DNA from 2 places in the Proteus faecis genome. Region 2 is predicted to be linked to the other one. Evidence: predicted binding sites of a transcription regulator. Region 2 holds the regulator's gene; the other holds the start of a gene.
What was found. The regulator PurR, encoded in region 2, represses purine synthesis genes. The targets are predictions, from matches to a motif close to CANGCAAACGTTTGCNTG.
Positions count from the first base shown of each region.

Region 1: QSH13_RS08495 (NCS2 family permease) is a predicted target of PurR. The motif match lies at 1,490-1,507, and genes of this name have one in related genera.

Region 1 is NZ_JASVWV010000005.1:28,946-32,790, reverse strand. Features, by position in the region: gene QSH13_RS08500 (MFS transporter) at 1-911, shown strand, start outside; gene QSH13_RS08495 (NCS2 family permease) at 1,656-3,002, shown strand; gene QSH13_RS08490 (GNAT family N-acetyltransferase) at 3,130-3,633, shown strand.
Region 2 is NZ_JASVWV010000001.1:199,006-202,850, reverse strand. Features, by position in the region: gene punC (purine nucleoside transporter PunC) at 1-1,207, opposite strand, end outside; gene punR (DNA-binding transcriptional activator PunR) at 1,326-2,228, shown strand; gene purR (HTH-type transcriptional repressor PurR) at 2,255-3,280, opposite strand; gene cydH (cytochrome bd-I oxidase subunit CydH) at 3,548-3,631, shown strand; gene sodB (superoxide dismutase [Fe]) at 3,767-3,845, opposite strand, start outside.

The DNA of each region.
Region 1 (3,845 bases), on a different contig from region 2:
CCTTAATGGGAAGTTTACCTCTAGAGTTGCTATTTCCTTTACGATTAATCACGGGTATTGCCAGTGGTGTGATGATTTGTTTAGGAGAAACATGGATTAATGAGCTTTCACCAGATAATAAACGTGGGCGGATTTTAGCGGTATATACCACGGTATTTACGATTAGTCAGTTATTAGGACCTTCAATTATTGCGTTGTATGGGGTTGCAGATAAGACACCGATTTTAATTAGTGTTTTTATTCATATTATCTCTATTGTTCTATTTTTAATGATGGATCAGAAAACCGGAGATAAACTACCAAAAGATACGCAAGAGCCTAATTTTTCTATTATCCACTTTGTTAAAGTTGCGCCAGCAATCTGTGGTGGAATTGTTTTCTTTGCTTTTTTTGATGGCACCGTGCTTTCAATGTTTCCTATTTATGGCTTAAGTGTAGGGCATACTGAAGCTATTGCGGCAATGATGATAAGCGCTATTTTAGCGGGTGATGCCATTATGCAAATGCCATTTGGTTGGCTTGCTGATCATATGAACAGAACGCGGTTATATCGAGTTTGCGGTGTAGTGACTTTACTAGCAAGCTTATTACTACCTATCATGATGTCCCATACATTTTTGATTTGGCCTTTATTACTGGTATTAGGTGCAACAGCCGGTGCGATATACACCATTGCGTTGGTACAAATTGGGCAATACTTCTCAGGTAATGATCTGATGGTCGCTAATGCATCAGCTGCGATGTTATGGGGGATTGGTAATTTAGCAGGGCCTTTGCTGGCGGGGGCGATGTCTGAAATTTCATCATCTTCACTACCATTCTTATTGGTTGCTATGACGGGTTTATTCTTAGTTTCAACGATGGAACGTTGGAACCAAGGGGTTAAAACACTCAATAATAGCCCATCTTAATGTTATTTCTTCTCTATCGTATTCTATTTAGAAGATAGGAGTGCGATAGAGGAAGCCTTTCTTTTCTCGATTTCTAAATATTAAGATCTTATCTTCTTGTTTTCTATAAATGGTTATAATTATCTTTCGTAATTTCGCTTATTTTAAAATTTATTAAGAATAATCTAGAAATGCTTATACAAAACAGAAAACGGTTTGCTAAAACAGCATTTATTCATCTAACGTTAGAAGTAGAAGATAAGCTTATCTTCAGATAAAAATAATGAATACTGCAAATCATTAATCGCCACACATTGGGAACGGGAGGTATTATTTATCTAAGTAACTTATTAAAGTTACTAATAATAGATAGATATACCTAGTCATCGTAATGAGTAATATAAATTCAATAAAAACAATTGATTAAGATGTTTTCTACTGTGAGATAAGTATGATATTAGATAATTGTACAAAAGTAGAATAATGAGGAAAGTAGGTAACTGCTTTCCTCTTTTTCTGTTTTTCTAACTTTAAACTATCTTTTTATGACATTTTTATTAAAAATGTATTTTTTCACTTGATTCTTACCCTAAAATCACCAGATAATCGTTTGCGTCAAATTCTCTCACTCAATCCACACGAAAAACCAAACGTTTGCTTTTTGACTCCCTCTTAAGATTATTTATCAATAAGAGGCTATTCTAATTGATACGTAATCGTTTTCGTTTTTTGGAGAGTGAACCGTTTTTATGTCAGAGGAATGTAATGTCTGCTAATCAATCAGCAAGCACAGGTAAACTGGATAGCTATTTTAAACTTACAGCACGTGGCACAACTGTTCGCAAAGAAATGATCGCAGGTTTGACGACATTTCTAGCTATGGTGTACTCCGTGATTGTTGTTCCTAGTATGTTAGGGCAAGCCGGTTTTCCACATACAGCGGTTTTTATTGCAACCTGTTTAGTCGCGGGATTGGGCTCTCTTCTAATGGGTTTGTGGGCAAATCTTCCTATGGCAATTGGTTGTGCTATTTCCTTAACAGCATTTACCGCTTTTAGCTTGGTCTTGGGACAAAATATCTCTGTACCCGTTGCATTAGGTGCCGTATTTTTAATGGGATGTTTATTTACCGTTTTCTCATTAACAGGCATTCGTACTTGGATCTTAAAAAATATTCCAATAGGGATTGCGCATGGTGCGGGAATAGGGATCGGGCTTTTTCTGCTTTTAATTGCAGCAAACAGTGTTGGATTAGTGGTTAAAAACCCATTTGATGGTTTACCTGTCGCTATGGGGAAATTTACGTCATTTTCTGTTCTGATGTCACTCGCTGGGTTAGCCGCTATTTTCGGATTAGAAAAACGTAAAGTACCCGGTGGCGTGCTATTAGTGATTGTGGCTATTTCGATTATTGGTCTTATTTTTGATCCTAATGTGAAATATCAAGGGATCTTTAAAATGCCTCAATTGGGTGAGGATGGACTTTCTTTATTGTTTGCGATGGATATTAAAGGTGCCTTACAACCTTTAGTATTACCGAGTGTTCTTGCGTTAGTAATGACGGCTATTTTTGATGCCACTGGGACTATTCGTGCTGTTGCAGGTCAAGCAAATTTATTAGATAAACGTGGGCAAATTATTAATGGCGGAAAAGCGCTGACTTCTGACTCTGTGAGTAGCATTTTTGCGGGCATTATTGGCGCAGCACCTGCTGCGGTTTATGTTGAATCAGCCGCAGGAACAGCTGCTGGTGGTAAAACTGGATTAACCGCCACAGTAGTTGGTATTTTATTTTTATTGATCCTTTTCTTATCGCCTCTCTCTTATTTAGTTCCCGCTTACGCAACGGCGCCAGCATTAATGTATGTCGGTTTATTGATGCTAGGTAATGTTACTAAGTTAGATTTTAGTGATTTTGTTGATGCAATGTCAGGCATGGTGTGCGCTGTATTTATTGTTTTAACGTGTAATATTGTCACCGGTATTATGTTAGGTTTCGGCTGTTTGGTTATTGGTCGTATATTTGCAGGTGAATGGCGTAAACTCAATATTGGTACAGTCTTAATTACTATTGCTCTAGTGGCATTTTATGCGGGTGAGTGGGCAATTTAATTTAAATAATCGGTTTTAAAGACAAAAGGCGGAATATATTTTTATTCCGCCTTTTTGCTATTTATTTATCTACTTTTATTCGCTATTGTCGAAATTAAGCCTAGTGATTAAATTTTTGGTAGAATATATGCAAGAAATAAAAATACGCCATGGCGAACTTGACGACGCATTAGCAATTCAACAGCTATATACTCATCCCGATTTATATATTTGCACTTGCCAATTTCCTTATCCTTCAGTCACGATGTGGAAAAAAAGATTACTTGAATTTTCAGAGCAAAATATTCCTAATTTTGTTGCAACTATTGATGATCAAGTGGTGGGGCATCTAGCTCTGATAATCGATAATCACCCTCGTCGTCGCCATGTTGTAAGTTTTGGTATTGGTGTTGGCGCTGAATACTCAGGAAAAGGTGTTGGTAAATTACTTATCAAGACAGCAATTGATTATGCTTTCAATTGGTTAGCTGCCACACGATTAGAATTAGAAGTGTATTCAGACAACGAAAGAGGTTTGCATCTGTATAAGAAACTAGGTTTTGAAGTTGAAGGTGTACGCCGTAAAGCGGCTTTTAGAGACGGTAAATATTGTGATGTTGTTATGATGTCGATGTTAAGAACAATTGAATAATCATTAGCATTACGGGTTAGCTCTCAAATTTAATCGTAATTGTTATTTATCTATGATTTTTTATTTAATTACTTAACGTTTTACGTTTTTATACGGTCTATTACATTGCTTAGACTGAAAAAGAGAAATAAAAACGTATGCTTTCTAGAATTAATGCCGTTAATAAATAGAGAGCAATAAATTGTGTACAATGTGCGGTGTTAGATACGATT
Region 2 (3,845 bases):
CTTGAACTGTGTGTTTGGTAACAGATTTATTACGCTGAATAAAGTAGCCAACTGCCATTGGGATCGCTGTTAACGCCATAATTGCAGTAGTGTTAATCAGGGGATGCTGGCTGATAAATGCAGATACAATAAAGCTAGCTAAACTACAAAGGCCAAGTTGAAGTGCATTTTGTAATGCAGCTGCTTTACCGCTAATTTCAGGATAAGCAGACAAAGCATTAGATACTGCAATTGGATACGATGCGCCATTCATTGCAGCCATAATACAGAACGGAATTAAAATAGTTGTTAATGTCGGTTCAGTAAATTTAGCAACAAGGTATAACGCAGTCATACTGACAGCATAACCAATTAATAACAGTGGTAGTAGCGTTTTACCTGTCATTTTTGACAGTAAAATGCGACAACCATAACCACCCACCATAAATGCAATAGTCTGTGGAATATAACTTAAACCGATATCCTGCGGAGAGTAGCCCATCTTTTCAAGAATGATGGGGGAGCCAGCTAACCAAGCAAAGAAACCTGCACTACAAGACGCGTAAACTAATACGTTACCAGTGTAGAGCGGGGATTTTAATAAAGTCATAAATGAAGCAGAAGATTGGTTTGCATCTGTGACGGATTTTTGTTTAATGTTTTTTAGCATTAACGTCGGTAACATCAGAACTAATGTTACTACCATTAACAGCATAAAAATCATACGCCAGCCACCGTGGTTTAATAATGATGCACCGATTAAAGGCGCAAGTGCTGGTGATAATGCAACCAGTGGCATAATTAACGCAAAAACGCGCTGAGCGCGAGATTCATCAAAACGGTCGATGACAAGAGCTTGCCAAATAACAGCTGCAGAGCAGACGCCGAAAGCTTGTAGGAAGCGCATAGCAAGTAAGCCAGTTGCACTTTCGACCCACAGCATACCAAGACAGCCTAAAGAGAAAAGACTTAAACCAACTAGAAGAATAGGTTTTCGACCGATTTTGTCTGAAAGTGGTCCCCAAAGTAATTGAGCAACAGCAAAGCCAAATAAAAAGATACTTAAGCTATTACTAATAGCACCTTCGCTGATAGAGAGTTCACGTTGCATCATACCAAACGCAGGTAAGTACATATCAATAGCTAAGTAACCTAGCATACTCAAACCTGCTAGGTACACCATAAAGCTCATAGGTGTTTTTGATTGTGTGGAAGTTTTAGAATTCATTTTATTTTCTATGCTATGTAATGTAGAACATTTTATGTATTGTAACTAAGACCTATTTTACTTGTGAAACGGGAATATTTGGTTAATGCTGTGAAAAATTTTCAAAGGAATAAACTCTATGTGGTCAGAATACTCTTTAGAAGTTGTTGATGCAGTCGCAAGAACAGGAAGTTTTAGCTCGGCTGCTCAAGAATTGCACAGAGTGCCATCCGCCGTTAGTTATACTGTTAGGCAACTAGAGGAATGGCTTGCTGTTCCTCTGTTTGAGCGTCGTCACCGTGATGTAGAATTAACCGATGCAGGTAAAATTTTCATCAAAGAAGCACGATCTGTTATCAAAAAAATGAATGACACTCGGCATCTTTGCCAACAAGTTTCTAATGGATGGCGTGGTCAATTCAGTATAGCCGTTGATGGCATTGTTAAACCTGAAAGAACACAACAACTTATTCTCGATTTCTACCGTCATTTTCCGGATATTGAACTGTATGTCTACCCTGAAGTGTTTAATGGCGTATGGGATTCTTTAGTTAATGGTCGTGTCGATTTAGCTATTGGTGCAACAAGAGCTTCACCCATTGGTGAACGTTATAGTTTTCGAGATATGGGATTTATGCCTTGGCGTTGTGTTTGTCATGTTGATCACCCTTTAGCGAAAGCACAACATCCACTAACGGATGATGAAATGCGACCTTATCCAAGTTTATGCTTAGAAGATACATCACGCAGTTTACCAAAGCGTGACACATGGGCGCTAAATAATCAACGTAGAATGGTTGTACCGACATGGGATATGGGGCTTGAATGCTTATTAGCTGGATTATGCGTAGGAATGGTACCTTGGCACCGTGCTGAACCTTTAATTGAACAAGGTACACTGGTTACTTTACAGCTGGCACAGCCATTGCCAGACAGCCCATGCTGCCTGACGTGGGTCGATAAAAGTGAATCGCCTGCTTTGACATGGTTGTTAGATTATCTTGGAGATAGCCAAACCTTAAATGAGGAATGGCTTCGCTAGAAATCAGATAACTGGATAAATAAGAATTAACGGCGGTAGTCGATAAAAGGACCATCGGCAACTGAACGGCGCTCAACTAATCGCGGATGAACTTCGATTGTTTGGGCGTCTTCGCGTTTATTGACGATGCGATCAAGCAACATTGATAATGCCATTTGACCTAAACGCTCTTTTGGCTGATGGACGGTTGTTAGCGCTGGTGTAAAATAACGTGCATTACGAATATTGTCGTAACCCACAATGGAAATATCTAAAGGAACACGCAGACCAAGTTCATCTGCAGCGCAAATTGCGCCCATTGCCATGACATCACCACCACAAAAAACAGCAGTAGGGCGATGTTTTTGATTTAGCATTTGGTACATAGCTTTATAACCAGATTCTGGTTCAAAGTCACCTTGTACAATCCATTCATCTTTTACTGTGATTTTTGCTTCTTCCATGGCTTTTAAGAAACCTTGTAAGCGACCACCACCTGTATTCCGTTCTAATGGACCAGGGATAATACCAATATCACGATGACCTCGCTCAATAAGGTAACGACCTGCGATATAACCACCATGTAAAGCGTTATCGATAATGGTATCTGTAAAGTCACCACGCGCTTTGCCCCAATCCATGACAACCATTGGAATATTACGATAGCCTTCTAAAAGAGTCAGAAGGTGATCGGGATATTCAGAACACATGACTAATAATCCATCAACACGTTTTTGTGCCAGCATGGCTAAATACGCTTTTTGCTTATCAAGATTGTTATGTGAGTTACATAAAATCAGGGTATAGCCTTTGCTATAACAACTATTTTCAACTGCTTCAATCACTTCAGCAAAGTAAGGAGCTTCACTGGACGTGGCTAACAGGCCTATAGATTTTGTGTGATTGACTTTTAAGCTACGCGCAACGGCACTTGGCGAATAATTTAATTCTTTTATAGCGGCCCAAACTGCTGCTCGTGTGTTCTCAGCAACAAAACGGGTTTTGTTGATCACATGAGAAACAGTCGTGGTTGATACGCCTGCGCGTTTTGCCACGTCTTTTATTGTTGCCATGGTGTGGAAAACTCCTGACCTTCATTGGTCTCTTTTATCTAATTTTATGGTTTAACTGCCAGTATAGTCATACATAGGGCAAACACTGGCAATAATTTAGCGATTAGCTGTGAATTTTGTATGATCTAGCTCAAAAGTGAAAGTATTAATCAATGTTATAAATTGTGCACTAGTCGCTATTTTAACAAATTCTGATATGTAATAATAATTAACCATGACAAGGTTATGGTTAATTATGTGTATTATAATCATTTTGAGGGAGAATAGATGGATACGGATCTGAAATTTGGTTTGAGTACAGCAATAGCAGCGCTGGTTATGATTGTTATTTTTTCTACTCTGCTTTTCTAATCATGTTTTAATAAGTACTCGATTAATTTAAGTAATAGATTATCGAATACTGAATATAACAAAGGGCTCAAGGCCCTTTGTTATTATGTCATCAAAAATGAATTTTACTCATTCACCTTTGATTATCACACTAAATTAAGCAAGGTTAGCTTCAACAAATGACCAGTTAACCAATGCCCAGAACTCTTCTAAATATTTAACGCGTGCATTGCGG